One region of the Pseudomonas sp. S2_A10 genome, then DNA from elsewhere that is predicted to be linked to it. Evidence: predicted binding sites of a transcription regulator. Region 1 holds the regulator's gene; each other region holds the start of a gene.
What was found. Region 1 encodes FliA, which starts transcription of late flagellar genes. Its sites were predicted from a motif close to CTAAAGTTTNNNNNNNNNNNGCCGNTAA; they were not measured.

Region 1 (4,212 bases):
TTCAGCAAGCATTGCGGCGCGGTCATGTTCGATGCCCGCAAAGCGGTCGACCTGACTGGCCATGAGCACGAGTTTGAGCAGATTGCTTTCGACTTCGGTGACCAGTTGGGTCACACGCTTGATCACTTGACCTGTGAGGTCCTGGTAATCCTGAGCCAGCAGGATGTCGTTGAGGTTGCTCGACACCGCACGGTTGTCCGTGCTGCTGCGTGACAGAAAACCGTCGACCCGGCGCGCCAGTTCACGGAACTCTTCAGCCCCGACCTCGCGACGCATGAAGCGGCCCCAATCGGCGCTCAACGTCTGCGCTTCATCAGCCAGACTGTTGACCACCGGGGTGGCGCTTTCCACCAGATCCATGGTGCGGTTGGCCGCGGCTTCCGTCAGCTTGACCACATAGCCCAGGCGTTCGGTGGCGTCGGTAATTTGCGACACTTCCTCGGCCTGCGGCATGTGCGGATCGATCTGGAAATTGACGATCGCACTGTGCAGTTCACGTGTGAGCTTGCCCACTTCCTGATACAGGCCGCGGTCACGGGTCTGATTGAGCTCATGGATCAGTTGCACCGCGTCGCCGAACTTGCCTTTTTCAAGGCTCTCGACCAGTTCGACCGCGTGTTTTTTCAGGGTCGATTCGAAATCGCCCTGTGATGATTCGTTATGCTCCATAGCTCCCCCGCGCATTCATCAGCCGATGCGTTCGAAAATCTTCTCGATTTTGTCTTTCAACGCTTGAGCCGTGAAAGGTTTGACTACGTAACCGTTCACACCGGCCTGAGCGGCCTCGATGATCTGCTCGCGCTTGGCTTCAGCAGTCACCATCAACACCGGGAGGTGCTTGAGTTTTTCATCGGCGCGCACGTGACGCAGCAGGTCGATACCGGTCATGCCCGGCATGTTCCAGTCCGTTACCAGAAAGTCGATGCTGCCGCTGTTGAGCACCGGAATGGCAGTGGTGCCATCGTCGGCCTCGACGGTGTTGGTGAACCCAAGATCGCGCAGCAGGTTCTTGATGATCCGCCGCATCGTTGAGAAGTCATCAACGATGAGGATTTTCATGTCTTTGTTCAATTCGACCTCCAAGCAGTCTTAAACGCGCCCAGCACCTGGACGCGCCACTTCAATCAATCGGCATAGCACTCGAAGTTTGTCTGGAGCACAACGGATCGAGACCGGCGCCGCTTATCACCGCACCAGCCTCGTTTCGCAGTGTCCCCACACTGCCTTCAGCGCGCTCGCCACTCCCCCAAACGCCCCCGCAGACGGGCCGCGCACTGGCTGTGTAACTGGCTGACCCGCGATTCACTGACGCCAAGGACTTCACCGATTTCCTTGAGGTTCAGCTCTTCGTCGTAGTACAGCGCCAACACCAGTCGCTCACGCTCCGGCAAATTGGCAATCGCGTCCGCCAGCGCCGCCTGGAAGCGTTCATCTTCCAGATCGCGTGACGGCTCCATATGAGCACTGGCGCCATCCTCGTGCAGCCCTTCGTGTTCGCCGTCCTGCAACAGGTCGTCGAAACTGAACAGGCGACTGCCCAAGGTGTCATTCAGAATCCCGTAGTAATCGTCGAGACTCAATTGGAGTTCGGCCGCAACCTCGTGATCTTTAGCGTCACGGCCGGTTTTAGCTTCAATCGAGCGAATCGCGTCGCTGACCATCCTGGTATTACGGTGAACCGAGCGTGGCGCCCAATCCCCTTTGCGCACTTCATCGAGCATCGCGCCGCGGATTCGAATGCCCGCGTACGTTTCGAAACTGGCGCCTTTGCTGGCGTCGTATTTGGTCGAGACTTCCAGCAAACCGATCATCCCGGCCTGGATCAGGTCTTCGACCTGCACGCTGGCCGGCAGGCGCGCCAGCAAGTGATAGGCAATGCGCTTGACCAGTGGCGCGTAACGCTCGATCAATTCGTATTGCGCGTCACGCGCCGACTTTTTGTAAAGATTCATGCCACTGGCGGTCATATCACAGGCCCTGCGGTTTGCTGCACGAGACGCTCGACGAAAAATTCCAGATGCCCGCGCGGGTTGGCGGGCAGCGGCCAGGTATCGACCTTCTGGGCGATGGCCTTGAAGGCCAGTGCGCACTTGGAACGGGGAAAGGCTTCGTAGACAGCGCGCTGCTTCTGCACTGCCTTGCGCACGCTTTCGTCGTATGGCACGGCGCCGACGTATTGTAGGGCGACGTCGAGGAAGCGATCCGTGACCTTGGTCAACTTGGCGAACAGGTTGCGCCCTTCCTGCGGGCTCTGCGCCATGTTGGCCAGCACGCGGAAGCGGTTCATGCCGTAATCGCGGTTGAGCAACTTGATCAGCGCGTAAGCATCGGTGATCGAAGTCGGCTCGTCGCAGACCACCAGCAACACTTCCTGGGCGGCGCGTACGAAACTGACTACCGAGTCACCAATACCCGCAGCGGTGTCGATCACCAGCACGTCGAGATTGTCGCCGATGTCGCTGAACGCCTGGATCAGGCCGGCGTGTTGCGCCGGGCTCAAGTGCACCATGCTCTGCGTGCCGGAGGCCGCCGGCACGATGCGAATCCCGCCCGGGCCTTGCAACAGCACGTCGCGCAGTTCGCAACGGCCTTCGATAACGTCGGCCAGTGTGCGCTTGGGTGTCAGCCCCAGCAGAACGTCGACGTTCGCCAGGCCCAGGTCGGCGTCCAGCAGCATGACCCGACGGCCAAGCTCTGCCAGCGCCAGCGACAAGTTCACTGACACGTTAGTCTTGCCGACGCCACCTTTGCCGCCGGTCACCGCGATCACCTGTACGGGATGCATGCTGCCCATGTTATTTCTTTACCTTGTCTTGCATAGACGGAGGCCACATTACTGGCTGCGCGTTCCTGATCGGAACAATGCGTGGCAGACCATCGATGTAGGTACAAAAACTGTTCATGATTACCTCAGCCAACCTGCTTGGTCGGGCTGTGATAGATATCAGCGAACATGTCAGCCATGGCTTCTTCGCTGGGTTCTTCCTGCATTTGCACGCTGACGGCGCGGCTGACCAATTGATGACGACGCGGCAGATGCAGATCATCCGGAATCCGTGGGCCATCGGTCAGGTACGCGACCGGCAATTCATGACTGATCGCCAGGCTCAACACTTCGCCGAGACTGGCCGTTTCATCCAGTTTAGTCAGGATGCAGCCGGCCAGCCCGCAACGCTTGTAACTGTGATAAGCGGCGGTTAGAACCTGTTTCTGGCTGGTGGTTGCCAGGACCAGATAATTTTTTGAGCGAATGCCACGCCCGGCCAGGCTCTCAAGCTGCATGCGCAACGCCGGATCACTGGCTTGCAGGCCGGCAGTATCGATCAAAACTACGCGTTTGCGTAGCAGTGGATCCAATGCCTGCACCAGCGACTGACCCGGATCGACGTGCGTTACCGGCACGTTGAGGATGCGCCCGAGGGTTTTCAATTGTTCCTGCGCGCCGATGCGGAAGCTGTCCATGCTTACCAGTGCAACGTTCTGCGCGCCGTACTTGAGCACATAACGCGCGGCGAGCTTGGCCAGCGTGGTGGTCTTGCCCATGCCGGCGGGGCCGACCATGGCAATCACACCGCCCTCTTCCAGCGGCTCGACTTCCGGCACGGCAATCATCCGCGCCAGGTGGGCCAACAGCATGCGCCAAGCCTGACGGGGTTCTTCGATATCGGTGATCATCGCCAACAGATCGCGCGACAGCGGGCCGGACAGGCCGATGCGCTGCAGACGGCGATACAGATTGGCCTGGGCCGGACGGCTGCCTTGCAGCTGATTCCAGGCCAGGGTGCCGAGCTGCACTTCCATCAGCTCGCGCAAGCTGTTCAATTCAAAACGCATCGAATCCAGTGCACGCGGATCGACACCCGCCGAGGCCTGCGCAGGCGCTGCGGCCGGGCGCGTCGGTGCGGCGTAGGTCGGCTCGCTCAGCGGTTCGGCAGCAGTCAGCGGCAGGCCTGCGGTCAACGGCAGCCCGGCGAACAACTGCTGATTGGTGTTGCCGTCGGCTTCGCCACGCAGGCTCAGCTCGGCCTGGGCGGTGACGATGCGCGACTGGGTCTTGCGCAGCTCGTCTTCGAGTTCCATGTTTGGAACCCGTGGCGCCAGCGCCGACAATTTGTAATCCAGAGCCGCCGTCAACTCGACGCCGCCGGCGATGCGGCGGTTGCCGATGATGGCGGCATCAGCGCCCAGCTCATCGCGAACCAGCTTCATGGC
Region 2 (4,212 bases), 1.5 Mb from region 1:
AGTTGAGCGGGGTTGATCCGTTGAAGCTGGACGGGATGCTGGCGTTGTATCTGGGGGTGCAGCTGCTGCCGCAGACTGATCCATTGCCATGAGTTGTCCTTGAGGCCGCCATCGCTGGCTTGCCAGCGATGAGGCCGGTACGACCAACACATATCTTTTGTGGAAATGAACAATAAACGCCGACGCCACTTGTGCACTCGACCGGCGTCAAGGCGCAGGCCGACTGGCAGCATGAATGCCACTGCAACCGGAGAATTCCCATGAAAATCGTCATCGCCCCCGACTCGTTCAAGGACAGCCTGAGTGCCCAAGGCGTTGCCGAAGCCATTGCCCTCGGACTGGCACAGGTCTGGCCGCAGGCGACGCTGATCAAATGCCCGATGGCCGATGGCGGCGAAGGTACGGTCGAGTCGATACTCGCAGCCTGCGAAGGTGAGTTACGCCGCACCCGCGTGCGCGGTCCACTGGGCGCGCCGGTCGAAGCCGCATGGGGCTGGCTGCCGCACAACCACACCGCGATCATCGAAATGGCCGAGGCCAGCGGTCTGCAACTGGTCCCGCCGGGACAGCGCGATGCCTGCATCAGCAGCACCTTTGGCACAGGTGAATTGATTCGTGCAGCGCTGGATGCCGGCGCACAACGGGTGATTCTGGCGATTGGCGGCAGCGCGACCAATGACGCCGGCGCCGGGGCGATGCAGGCGCTGGGGGTGAAGTTGCTGGATGCGCAGAATCAGTCGCTGGTGCCCGGCGGCCTGGCCTTGGCGCAACTGGCGCGATTGGATCTGAGTGGACTTGATCGACGTCTGGCCGATGTGCGTTTCGACATCGCCGCTGATGTCAACAATCCGCTCTGCGGCCCTCACGGCGCCTCGGCCATTTTCGGCCCGCAGAAGGGCGCATCGCCCGCGCAGGTTGAGCAACTCGATCAGGCGCTGGGGCACTTCGCCGAGCTTTGCGCGCAAGCATTGGGCAGGGACGTGCGCGATGAACCGGGCAGCGGCGCGGCGGGTGGTCTGGGGTTTGCCGCCAAGGCTTTTCTCGGTGCGCAGTTTCAGGCGGGCGTCGAGGTGGTAGCGGAACTGGTCGGGCTCGCTGACGCGGTCAGAGGTGCGGATCTGGTGATTACCGGAGAAGGCCGCTTCGATGCGCAAACCCTTCGCGGCAAAACGCCGTTCGGTGTTGCGCGAGTTGCCAAACAACACGCTGTGCCGGTGATTGTGATCGCCGGGACCTTGGGCGAGGGCTATCAGGAGCTCTATCAACACGGCATCGACGCCGCTTTCGCCGTGACCAGCGGACCGATGACGCTCGAACAAGCCTGCGCCGAAGCTCCGCGCCTGCTGCGTGAACGCGCCACCGATATTGCTCGGGTCTGGCAACTCGCCGCCCAACGCTGATCGGCTTGCCTATGTAGGAGCTGTCGAGTGCAACGAGGCTGCGATCTTTTGACTTTTAAAAGCAGGATCAAAAGATCGCAGCCTCGTTGCACTCGACAGCTCCTACCAAGGGCAGCGGAGCAGTTTTTGATTGTTGCCACGTCCTGAAAAATATTTACCGCAGACCCGAAACCTTCCTCAAGCCTGGCCGATACAACGGTCAGGCGCACACAAAACCACAATTCAGTGCCGCCGGACTGTCGCCCGCTATGGGCCAGTGCTCACGGCATGGACGCTCGTAGTTTCTTTCTTTCGAGAGTCCGACCATGTCCCTGCGTAACCTGAATATCGCGCCACGTGCTTTCCTCGGTTTTGCCTTTATCGCCTTGTTGGTGATTGTCCTCGGCGTGTTCGCGGTCAGCCGCATGACGGTCATTCGTCAGGCGTCGGTCGACATGGACACCAACCAATTGCCAAGCGTGACCCACCTCAGCGTGGTCACGGAAAACGTCCTGCGCATGCGCATTCTCTCGTTCCGTGTGCTGGTCAATCGCGAACCGGCCAGCCTGCAAGAGGCAGAAACCCGCATCGCGGTGCTGATCGACAAGGTGCGCAAAGCTCAGGCCAGCTACGCTGCGTTGCCGGCAGGTCCTGAAGAGCGTGCGGTCTTCCAGACGTTTTCGACGACGCTCGATAATTACCTGCAAGCGCAGAATCAGATGATTGAGCTGTCGCGCAAGGGCGATCTGGAAGCGATGCGCGCGTTGATCAACACGCGCATCAAGGAAGGCACCGATCAGATGGGCGAGCAGCTAAACAAGCTGATCGGCATGAATACCGCCGGGGCCAGAGCGGCGGCCATTAAGGCCGGTGAAAACTATGACAGCGCCATCACCGGGATCATTATCGTCGCCGTGATTGCGGCGCTGGCCACCGTGTTGCTCGCCTGGTTGCTGACCCGCAGCATCGTCACGCCGCTCAACCGCGCCGTGCTCGCTGCGCAAACCATTGCTGGCGGTGACCTCAGTAAAGCCATCGAAGTCGACGGCAAGGACGAACCGGCGCGCCTGCTCGAAGCCCTGGCCGCGATGCAGACCAATCTGCGTAAAACCATCGAGCAGATCGCCGGCTCTGCCACGCAACTGGGCGCCGCTGCCGAAGAACTCAGCGCGGTCACCGAAGAAGCGTCGCGCGGGCTGCAGCAGCAGAACAATGAAATCGAACAGGCCGCCACGGCCGTCAACGAGATGACCGCTGCGGTGGAAGAGGTGGCGCGCAACGCCGTGTCGACTTCCGAAGCGTCAAACCAGTCGACCCACGCCGCCCGCGAAGGTCGTGATCAGGTGGTGAAAACCGTCGACGCGATCCAGACCATGACCCACGACGTGCAGAACACCGCACAGATGATCGAAGGCCTCGCCGCGCAGGGCCGTGACATCGGCAAGGTGCTGGACGTGATTCGTGCCATCGCCGAGCAGACCAACTTGCTGGCGCTCAACGCTGCGATTGAAGCCGCGCGTGCCGGCGAGGCTGGCCGTGGCTTTGCCGTGGTGGCTGATGAAGTGCGAGCCTTGGCCCATCGCACCGCGCAGTCGACCCAGGAAATCGAGAAAATGGTTGCCGGCATCCAGAACGGCACCGGTGAAGCGGTCTCCTCGATGCAGCAAAGCAACCAGCGTACCCAGTCCACTCTGGAAATGGCCCGCGCGGCTGGCGTGGCACTGGAGCAGATCACGCAATCGATTCACCAGATCAACGAACGCAACCTAGTCATCGCCAGCGCGTCGGAAGAGCAGGCGCAAGTCTCGCGCGAGGTCGATCGCAACCTGGTCAATATTCGCGACCTCGCCACGCAATCGGCCGCCGGCGCCAATCAGACCAGTGCCGCGACCCATGAACTGTCGCGACTGGCAGTGGATTTGAACGCCATGGTGGCGCGTTTCGTGATTTGAGATACGGTGAAGGCTGGAAACCGCGCTAACAGGAGACGTACATGCGCTATTCAGCCTTGACCCAACGAATCGCCGGGGAGGGTGCCGCTGCCTGGCAGATTCACGACCGAGCGCTGGAACTGCGCGCCGAGGGCGTTGATGTTTTGTTGTTGAGCGTCGGCGATCCGGATTTCGATACGCCGTTGCCGATCGTCCATGGCGCGATCGATAGCCTGTTGGCCGGCGATACCCATTACGCCGACGTGCGTGGTCGATTCGAGCTGCGCAGGCTGATTGCCGAGCGTCATCGCCAGCGCAGTGGTCAGCGTGTTGATCCTGATCAGGTGATTGTCCTGCCCGGCGCGCAATGCGCGGTGTACTCGGTGGCGCAGTGTCTGCTCGATCCGGGCGATGAAGTGATCGTCGCCGAGCCGATGTACGTCACTTACGAAGGTGTGTTTGGCGCCTGCGGTGCCAAGGTGATTGCGGTGCCGGTGCGCCCCGACAACGGTTTTCGTGTCGACCCGGCCGATGTTGCCGCGCGCATTACCCCGCGAACGCGCGCCATGCTGCTCAACAGTCCGAACAACCCCAGCGGCGCGAGTTTGCCCTTGCTGATCTGGCAGGAACTGGCAGCGCTGTGCATTCGTCATGATCTGTGGTTGATCAGCGATGAGGTGTACAGCGAGCTGTTATATGAAGGCGAGCACATCAGCCCGGCGAGCCTGCCGGGCATGGCCGAGCGCACCGCGACGATCAACAGTCTGTCGAAATCCCATGCGATGACCGGTTGGCGCATCGGCTGGATGATCGGCCCGAAACCCTTGGCCGAGCATCTGGTGAATTTGTCGCTGAGCATGCTCTTCGGTCTGCCGGATTTTGTACAGAAGGCCGCGCAAGTA
Region 3 (4,212 bases), 2.7 Mb from region 1:
ACAATCACCGGGGCTTGTCATGAACAAACTGGAACTGCTGCGCACCTTCGTCCGGGTCAGCGAACTGTCGAGTTTCACTCTCGCCGGTGAAAGCCTCGGCCTGCCGCGCTCCACGGTGTCCGAACAGGTGCAGGCGCTCGAAGCCTTGCTCGGCACGCGGCTGTTGCAGCGCACCACGCGCAAGGTGCAGGCCACTCAGGATGGACTGGTGCTGTATGAGCGCAGCAAGGATCTGCTCTCGCACATGGATGAAATCGAGGGGCTGTTTCGTCAGGACGAGGCGTCGCTGACCGGGCGTATTCGTGTCGACATGCCGAACATCCTCGCGCGACGGCTGATCCTGCCGCGCCTGCCGGAATTCATGGATCGCCACCCGAATCTGCAGATGGAAATCAGCAGCACCGATCGCCGTGTCGATCTGCTCAGCGAAGGTTTCGACTGCGTGTTACGCATCGGCGCGCAGCCGGATCAGTCGGTGGTCGCCCGGCATCTTGGCGACTTCCCGATGGTCAACTGCGCCAGCCCGGCTTACCTGCAACGTTACGGCGTGCCGCAGACCATCGAGGATCTGGCGCAGCATCGGCTGGTGCATTACGTCGGCGTACTGGGCTCGCGTTCGGAAGGGTTTGTCTATGAGGAGGGTGGCGAAGTGCGGCGCGTGGCGATGGCCGGCAGTGTCACGGTCAACAGCACCGACGCCTATGAAGCGGCGTGCCTGGGCGGCTTCGGGCTGACCCAGGTGCCACGTACCGGCATGCAGCCGCATCTGGAAAATGGCGAACTGGTGACAGTGCTCGCGCAATACACCGCACCGCCGATGGCGATTTCCTTGCTGTACGCACGGCAACGGCATTTGCCGCTGCGGGTGCGGGTGTTTATGGATTGGCTCGGCGATGTCGTTCGTTCAACGCTCTGACTTCTCACCTTGGCCAGAACTGTGGGAGCGAGCCTGCTCGCGAAAGCGCCATGTCATTCAACATTGATTTATCTGACACACCGACTTCGCGAGCAGGCTCGCTCCCACAGTGAGGGCTGTGTTGTGTGTGGGATTTGCGCTCAGTAATCCCCACGCTTGCGAAACGCCCAACGCCCGGCAATCACGGTGAACGTCGCCACCAGCGCGACCAGCACCCAAAATCCATGCGGGTCCTGCGACAGCGGTACACCCCCCACATTCATGCCGAAAAAACCGGCAATGATGTTGATCGGCAAGGCCAGCACCGTTACCACCGTCAGGGTGAACAGCGTGCGGTTGCTTTGTTCGTTGAGGTTGGCGGCGATCTCTTCCTGCAGCAATTTGATCCGCTCGCCGAGGGCGGTGAGGTCGTTGATGATCAGCGCAAACTCCTCGGTGGATTTGCGCAACTCCTTGACGTCCTCCTTCTGCAACCACGGCGGCGGACGATTGAGCAGGCGCAGCAACGACCCCGGTTCCAACGCCAGCAGCCGTTGCAGTCGCACCAGCACGCGACGGTTGGCGCCAAGTTCGGCGCGGTTGGTCGACAGGCGTGAAGACAACAATTCGTCTTCGACCTGATCGACACTCAGGCTGGTCTTGCGCACGATCTGCGTCAGCACCTCACCTTGATCGCGCAGCAGATGCACGAGCAATTCCGAGGGCGAGCGAAAGCACTCGCCGGCCTTTACCGACGAGCGCAATTTATCTACCGAATGCAGCGGTTGCAGGCGCGCGCTGACGATCAGTTTGCTGCGCACGCAGACCCACAGCGTCGACACGTCGGAGGAGACCATGCTGCTGAGGTTGAACACCACATCGTTGACCACCGCCAGCAGCGCCGAATCGACATGCTCGATGCGTGTCGAACGCGAACCTTCGTGCAACGCCTCGAAAAATTCCTCGGGCAATTGCAGATGACTTTTCATCCAGCGCTCGCACGCGGCATGGGCCAGGTTCAGGTGCAGCCAGAGGAATTCGCCACTGTCGCTGTCGTCCTGCAAACAGCGCAAAGCCGTCGCCGAATCGATCTCGCGACCGCGCTCCCCGGGCAGAAAACGAAAGCCGTAGAGCAAGCCAAACAGGTCCGGGTCGCGATGGCTGATATCGAGGCTGTGGTTCATGGCGGCTCGCTGCGAGGAGGGTGTCTGGGGCAGGATTTTCAGGTTCACCGGAGCGGCATCATCGCAAGCTCACATGACCGTTTTGTGACAGCAAAATGACGGCAAATCAAAGCGTTACCGGCTGTCGGAAGTTTCTCAAGGAAGGCTCTGGCGCGCCGATCTCAGGTGAGTTAGGTTGCGCGCCATTGGCCTATGGCCATGGTACGTCGACAGGGAAGTCCGGCCATTTTTCACGTCCGTTCGGGCGTGCCTCATCCCTGCTTCGAGTACCTTGCAATGCTGCAAAAATCCCTGAGAGCGCAAATTCTCGCCCTGTTGAGCGGCAGTCTGCTGGCGATATTGTTGATCGCGCTGGCCTGCTTTCATTTCCTCTCCAACGGCGTGCAAAGCTATAGCCAGTTGATCGCCGGCCCGTTGCACACTTCGCAACTGATCGATGAAGCCAACCTGCAATTCAAGGTGCAGGTGCAAGAGTGGAAAAACGTCTTGCTGCGCGGCAAGCAACCAGCGGACCTGGCGAAATACTGGAGCCAGTTCGAAGAGCGTCAGCGCGACGTGCAGAACATTCTCGGCGAACTGGCCGGCCAGAAAGGCATCGAGGCAACTCTCAAATCCCGCATCGAACGCTTGCGCGAAGAGCATCGCCAGTTGGGTACTGCCTACCAGAAAGGCCGCGATGCCTACGTGGCTGCCGGTGGTGATCCGAGCGCCGGCGACGCTGCTGTCAAAGGCGTCGACCGCGCCACCAGCGAGCAGATGAGTGCATTGGTTGCCGAGCTGCGCGAGCAGGGCACCGCGCAATCGGCGTTGATCAGTGCCAGCGCTGAGCGCACCGTGTGGCTGGGGCTGTTGGTGATGCTCGCGTCAGGCTTGTTGATCGGTCTGCTGAGCCTGTGGCTGGTCAGCCGCAACCTGATCGAGCCGATCCGCAACCTCATCGATTACGTCACCCGCTTGAGCCGTGGCCAGTTGGCCGAACGTGTTGTCAGCGAGCGTCGCGATGAACTGGGCAACCTCGCTGCCGCAGCGAACACTCTGCGCGATTTTCTGGCGGACACCTTCACTCGCTTGCAACGCAGCGCCGGTGATCTGGACAGCGCCAGCGGCGAGTTGAACGCCATTGCCACGACCATGGCCGGCGGCACCAGCGAGCAATTCAACCGCACTGATCAAGTGGCCACGGCGATGAACGAAATGTCCGCCACGGCCCAGGAAGTCGCCCGTCACGCCGCCGATGCCGCACGTGCTGCCGACGATGCCGATCAGTCGGCGCAGCAGGGTGAAAAGGTCATGCAAACCACCATTCACTCGATCACGCAGATGCGCGGCGAAATCGCCAACACCGCCACGGTGATCCGTCGACTGGAAGCCGACAGCGGTCGTATCGGCAAGGTGCTGGAAGTGATTCGTGGCATCGCCGAACAGACCAATCTGCTGGCGCTCAACGCGGCCATCGAAGCGGCGCGGGCGGGTGAGGCCGGGCGTGGTTTTGCCGTCGTCGCCGATGAGGTGCGCAACCTCGCTCAGCGCACGGCGGAGTCGATCATCGAGATCAACCAGATCATTCAGAACGTGCAGACCGGCGCTGTCGATGCCGCGCAGGCTATCGAGAGCGGTCAGGCGCGCAGTGATGAAAGTGTCGAGCAAGTCACCCAGGCCGGCGCGATGCTGGAGCGCATCACCTTGGCGGTGGAGGCGATTCGCGACATGAACCGTCAGATCGCCACAGCGGCAGAAGAGCAGACTTCAGTGGCCGAGGATATCTCGCGCAACCTGACTGAAATCACCGCGATTGCCAGCACCAACCTGGACAACGTGCAGCGCACCGAAAGTGCCAGTCAGAATTTGCATGGGTTGTCGGGGCAGTTGAATGAGGTGACGGCGCGGCTCAGTGCCTGATTTTGGCTGGCGGTTTGTCAGCCCCTCACCCTAACCTTCTCCCAGAGGGAGAGGGGACTGACCGTGTTGATTGTTCGAGATTCGCCGACCTGAAATGCCGAGGCGTACTCAGGCTGGTAGTCGTTTGTGATGGCTTTTTAATTTTGAGGCGTACTCAGGCTCCGAAATTTCCCCGATCTGCTCCCTTTCCCCCTCGCCCCCTTGGGGAGAGGGCTGGGGTGAGGGGGTAAAGTT
Region 4 (4,212 bases), 1.1 Mb from region 1:
CTGAGCACGGCCAGCGATCTGGATTTCTTTATCGATGCGTATCGTGACGAGGTGTCGAACAAGCGGTCGATGGCGCTGGATTCGATCAGCGAATCGGTCAAAGGGGCTTACAAGCGCGATGCAGAGATGTTTCATGAACAGCTGAAGAACCGGATTCGTCGGGGATTCTGAGACTGTGCCGGCTTGTGATAGCCAAAAAAAAGCCGACATCACTGTCGGCTTTTTTTCACTTACTGCTTCGGCGCAGGCGCAGGCGCCGCCCCACCCGGCTCAGCCGGTTTCGGCGCCGCATCGTCAAACAGATTCAACCGCTCGCGCAACTCGTGAGCCGGCACCGGCTGTTTGTCCGCCGGCAACGCATTCGGATCAACCGGGGCTGCCGGAGCAGCACCGTTCTGCCCCTGATCCGCCGGTTTCGCTGCCTCAGGCCCCTGCGCACCTTCGATGGCGGCCTGGGCTTTCTTGGTCAGCACGACAATATCGATCCGGCGGTTGACCGGGTTGAACGGATTTTCCCGATCGAACAACGCCGATGAGGCATAACCGACCACCCGCGCCACCTGCGCATCCGGATAGCTGCCCGCGACCAAGGCACGGCGAGCCGCGTTGGCGCGGTTGGCCGAGAGCTCCCAGTTGCCGTAGTCGCCAGTGCCAATGTACGGCTTGGCGTCGGTGTGGCCGCTGATACTGATCTTGTTCGGCACCGCTTTGATGGTGTCGGCCATGGCCAGCAGGATGTCCTCGAAGTACGGTTTCAGGCGTGCGGAACCGGAGTCGAACATCGGCCGGTTCTCGGCGTCCATGATCTGGATGCGCAAGCCGTTCGGCGTGATCTCGAAAAGGATCTGATCCTTGAACTTCTGCAGTTGCGGGTTCTCGTCGACCTTGTTCTGCAGTTCTTGCAGCAGCAGTTCGAGACGCTCCTTCTCGACCTGCTCGGCCATGCCTTCAACCTGATCGGTGTCGACCGTAACCTTGTCCGGTTGCGGTTGCGACTTCACTTCCGGGTTGAGGGTGTTTTCCGGCGCCAGGGTCGGCGTGCCACCCAAGTCGATGATGTACGGCGTGCCGCTTTCGGAGAAGCCGACCGGGTCCTTGAAATAACCGGCGATGGCGATCTTCTGTTCCGGCGTAGCGGTGGACAGCAGCCACAGCACGAGGAAGAACGCCATCATCGCCGTGGCAAAGTCGGCGAAGGCGATTTTCCACGCCCCGCCGTGGTGCCCGGCGGCAATGCGCTTGACGCGCTTGACGATGATCGGCTGATTATTTTCCATGACTTAGCGACCGCGAACCGCTTGTTCCAGCTCGGCGAAGCTTGGACGGTGCGCCGGGTACAGAACCTTGCGCCCGAACTCGACCGCCAGCGACGGCGGCATGCCGGACGCCGAAGCCACCAGCGAGGCCTTGATGGCTTCGTAGACGTTGAGCTCTTCCTTGGCATCGTGGGCCAGGGAATGCGCCAGCGGACCGAAGAAACCGTATGCCGCGAGAATACCGAAGAAGGTACCGACCAGTGCCGCACCCACGTGCAGACCGATCGACGCCTGGTCGCCCTCGCCCAGCGAGGCCATGGTCACCACGATACCGAGTACCGCCGCAACGATACCGAAACCGGGCATGCCGTCGGCGATGCCGTTGACTGCGTGCGATGGGTGCTCGAGGTCTTCCTTGAGGCTGTACAGTTCCATGTCGAACAGGCCTTCCAGTTCGTGCGGAGCCATGTTGCCGGAGGACATGATGCGCAGGTAATCGCAGACGAACGCGGTCATGCGTTCATCCTTGAGCACCGCTGGGTACTTGGCGAAGATCGGGCTCGCGGCGGCATCTTCGATGTCGCCTTCGATCGCCATCATGCCTTCACGGCGGCTCTTGTTGAGGATCTCGTAGATCAGCCCGAGCACTTCCAGGTAGAAGGTGTGGGTGAAGCGCGAACCGAACATGCTCAGGGATTTCTTGAGCACGTGCATCGTCATGTAACCGGGGTTGGCCTGGAGAAATGCGCCGAGGGCCGCACCGCCGATGATCATCACCTCGAAGGGCTGGATCAGAGCGGCAATCTTGCCGTGGGAGAGCACGTATCCGCCGAGCACGCTCGCGAATACGACGATGATGCCGATAATTTTAGCCATAGGTAGAAGGTACTTGTTTAAGTCGGGTTCAAGGTCATATTCGGAAGTTAAAAAATCTCTTCTTCTACTTATCGGCAAAACTGCGCCAGACTATAGCCAGTTCAGGCGAAAAGCCAATTTAGCCCATGCCGGGCGCGTCTACAGTCAGTGAAGATCTCGTCCAGACATGGCTAATGAAACGAACATTCCATCGGTAATACCGACCACGCTCCAGGCTTGGGTCAAGCTGCTCGACAGCGTCCGCCTGCCCGTACCACAAGAGGCTCACGACAAAGTCTGCCGGGCGATCCGCGACAATCGCAGCTCGCTGCGCGACATCGCCGATCTGATGCAGGACAGCCCGGCGCTGGCCTTGAGCGTCATCCGTGAGGCGAATCGTCACACCCACGGCACCATGGCCGCGCCGGCGGAAAATCTTGAGGTGGCAATCAATCGCCTGGGCCTTGCCCGCACCGAAGAATTGCTCGCGCGCCTGCCCGCCGAACCGCACCGGCAAATCCCCAAGGGTTTGCGCCAATTGCAACTGATCAGCCAACACGCGACACAACAGGCCAACGGTTTTTTTGCCAGTCGCCTCGCGCGGCTGTGGCAGGACATTCATTGGGGCAGCTTGCTGTTTTTGTCGCCGCTGTGGCCCTTGGCACTGACGTATCCGCAGTTGCTCGAGGAGTGGGAACTGCGCGTGATCCACAAGGGCGAGTCGGCACGTGTGGTCGAAAAGCAATTGTTCGGCGTGCGCCTGTTGAAGATCGCCGAGGCGCTGGTCCACGCCTGGCATCTGCCGATCTGGGTCGAGCAAGGCTACAAATTGCTGCTCAGCGAACAACGCGAACTGGTCAAAGTGCTGCGTATCGCCCGCGACAGTGAACACCCGCTGCGCCAGCAGAATCGCCTCGACGATGACCCGACATTGCGCCGCTGGCTCAACCAGCCGGCGAATACCGTGCTGCTGGCCAATGGGCTGGCGCTGTCGGCGCAACAGGCCTGGGACAGTCCGCACAGCAAGCGCTGGCAGTACCTGACCAGCCTCTATCTGCAGATTTCCATGGACGAAGTGCAGCAACAGTTGCACCAGCAAGCGGCGAACAGCGCGCGTCAGCATGCGATGCCCGATTTGTGGCACCCGGCGGTTTCGCTGATCTGGCCGTGGGGCACTCGTCGCTTGCCGGCCGGCATGCTCCCGGCAGCAGCGCCGAATGCGGATGACTTGGGCCAATGGCGTCGGCAATGCGCCGAACTGCTCGCCGAACCCAGCCGCTTCACCAATGCCATGAGCCTGACCGTCGCCGCCCGCGAGGCACTGGTGGCCAGCGGCATGCGCCGGGTGATGATTCTGATGGCCGACCGCACGCACTCGACCCTGCGCGTACACCAGACCGCCGGTTTGCCGAAGGATGCGGCGGCGCTGAGTTTTGTCGTCAGCCAGAGCAAAGTCCTGCAACGCCTGCTCGCTCAGCAGGCACAGGTGCGGATCACGCCGGAGAACAACGCACAATTCTCGGCCTTGTTACCGGCGAGCCTGCGCACGCTGTTTCGTGGCGAACATCTGTTTCTGCGTTCATTGGTCAACAATGGTCGGGTGATCATGATCGTCGTTGCCGATCAGGGCGGCGGCCCCTTCGCCGACATCACTGTGCAAGCCTTCGGCAAAACCGCGCAGTGCATCGAAAAAGCCCTGCACAGCTTTAGCAGCCGTGGCCAATGAGCCTGCGCTACAATCCTCCCCTTTGTGCTCTGGAGACCTCACATGTCTGACTTCTCTGGCTTGCCGCTTGTCATCGAGCCGAGCGACCTGCTGCCGCGTCTGGAGTCCCCGGAACTGATCCTGGTGGACCTGACCAGCCCTGCCCGGTATGCCGAAGGTCACTTGCCCGGCGCACGTTTTGTCGACCCGAAACGCACCCAGCTCGGCCAGCCACCGGCCCCCGGGCTGATGCCGGCGAAGGCCGATCTGGAAGCGTTGTTTGGTGAGCTCGGTCATCGCAAAGACGCGGTCTACGTGGTGTATGACGATGAGGGCGGCGGCTGGGCCGGGCGTTTCATCTGGCTGCTCGATGTCATTGGCCACGACAAGTACCAC

Region 2: the regulator FliA is predicted to act here: its motif matches at 1,567-1,594, upstream of AB4N41_RS22950 (methyl-accepting chemotaxis protein).
Region 3: the regulator FliA is predicted to act here: its motif matches at 2,214-2,241, upstream of AB4N41_RS02060 (methyl-accepting chemotaxis protein).
Region 4: the regulator FliA is predicted to act here: its motif matches at 2,201-2,228, upstream of motA (flagellar motor stator protein MotA).

Annotation. Positions count from the first base shown of each region.
Region 1 covers NZ_CP162773.1:3,642,742-3,646,953, reverse strand. The annotation lists gene AB4N41_RS16425 (protein phosphatase CheZ) at 1-669, opposite strand, end outside; gene AB4N41_RS16420 (chemotaxis response regulator CheY) at 688-1,059, opposite strand; gene fliA (RNA polymerase sigma factor FliA) at 1,227-1,967, opposite strand; gene fleN (flagellar synthesis regulator FleN) at 1,964-2,794, opposite strand; gene flhF (flagellar biosynthesis protein FlhF) at 2,911-4,212, opposite strand, start outside.
Region 2 covers NZ_CP162773.1:5,125,152-5,129,363, reverse strand. The annotation lists gene AB4N41_RS22960 (sugar diacid recognition domain-containing protein) at 1-92, shown strand, start outside; gene AB4N41_RS22955 (glycerate kinase) at 261-1,400, shown strand; gene AB4N41_RS22950 (methyl-accepting chemotaxis protein) at 1,706-3,331, shown strand; gene AB4N41_RS22945 (pyridoxal phosphate-dependent aminotransferase) at 3,373-4,212, shown strand, end outside.
Region 3 covers NZ_CP162773.1:447,286-451,497, reverse strand. The annotation lists gene AB4N41_RS02070 (LysR family transcriptional regulator) at 20-916, shown strand; gene AB4N41_RS02065 (transporter) at 1,057-2,079, opposite strand; gene AB4N41_RS02060 (methyl-accepting chemotaxis protein) at 2,356-3,978, shown strand.
Region 4 covers NZ_CP162773.1:2,499,213-2,503,424, reverse strand. The annotation lists gene AB4N41_RS11375 (toll/interleukin-1 receptor domain-containing protein) at 1-171, shown strand, start outside; gene motB (flagellar motor protein MotB) at 231-1,277, opposite strand; gene motA (flagellar motor stator protein MotA) at 1,281-2,132, opposite strand; gene AB4N41_RS11360 (HDOD domain-containing protein) at 2,299-3,837, shown strand; gene rhdA (thiosulfate sulfurtransferase) at 3,880-4,212, shown strand, end outside.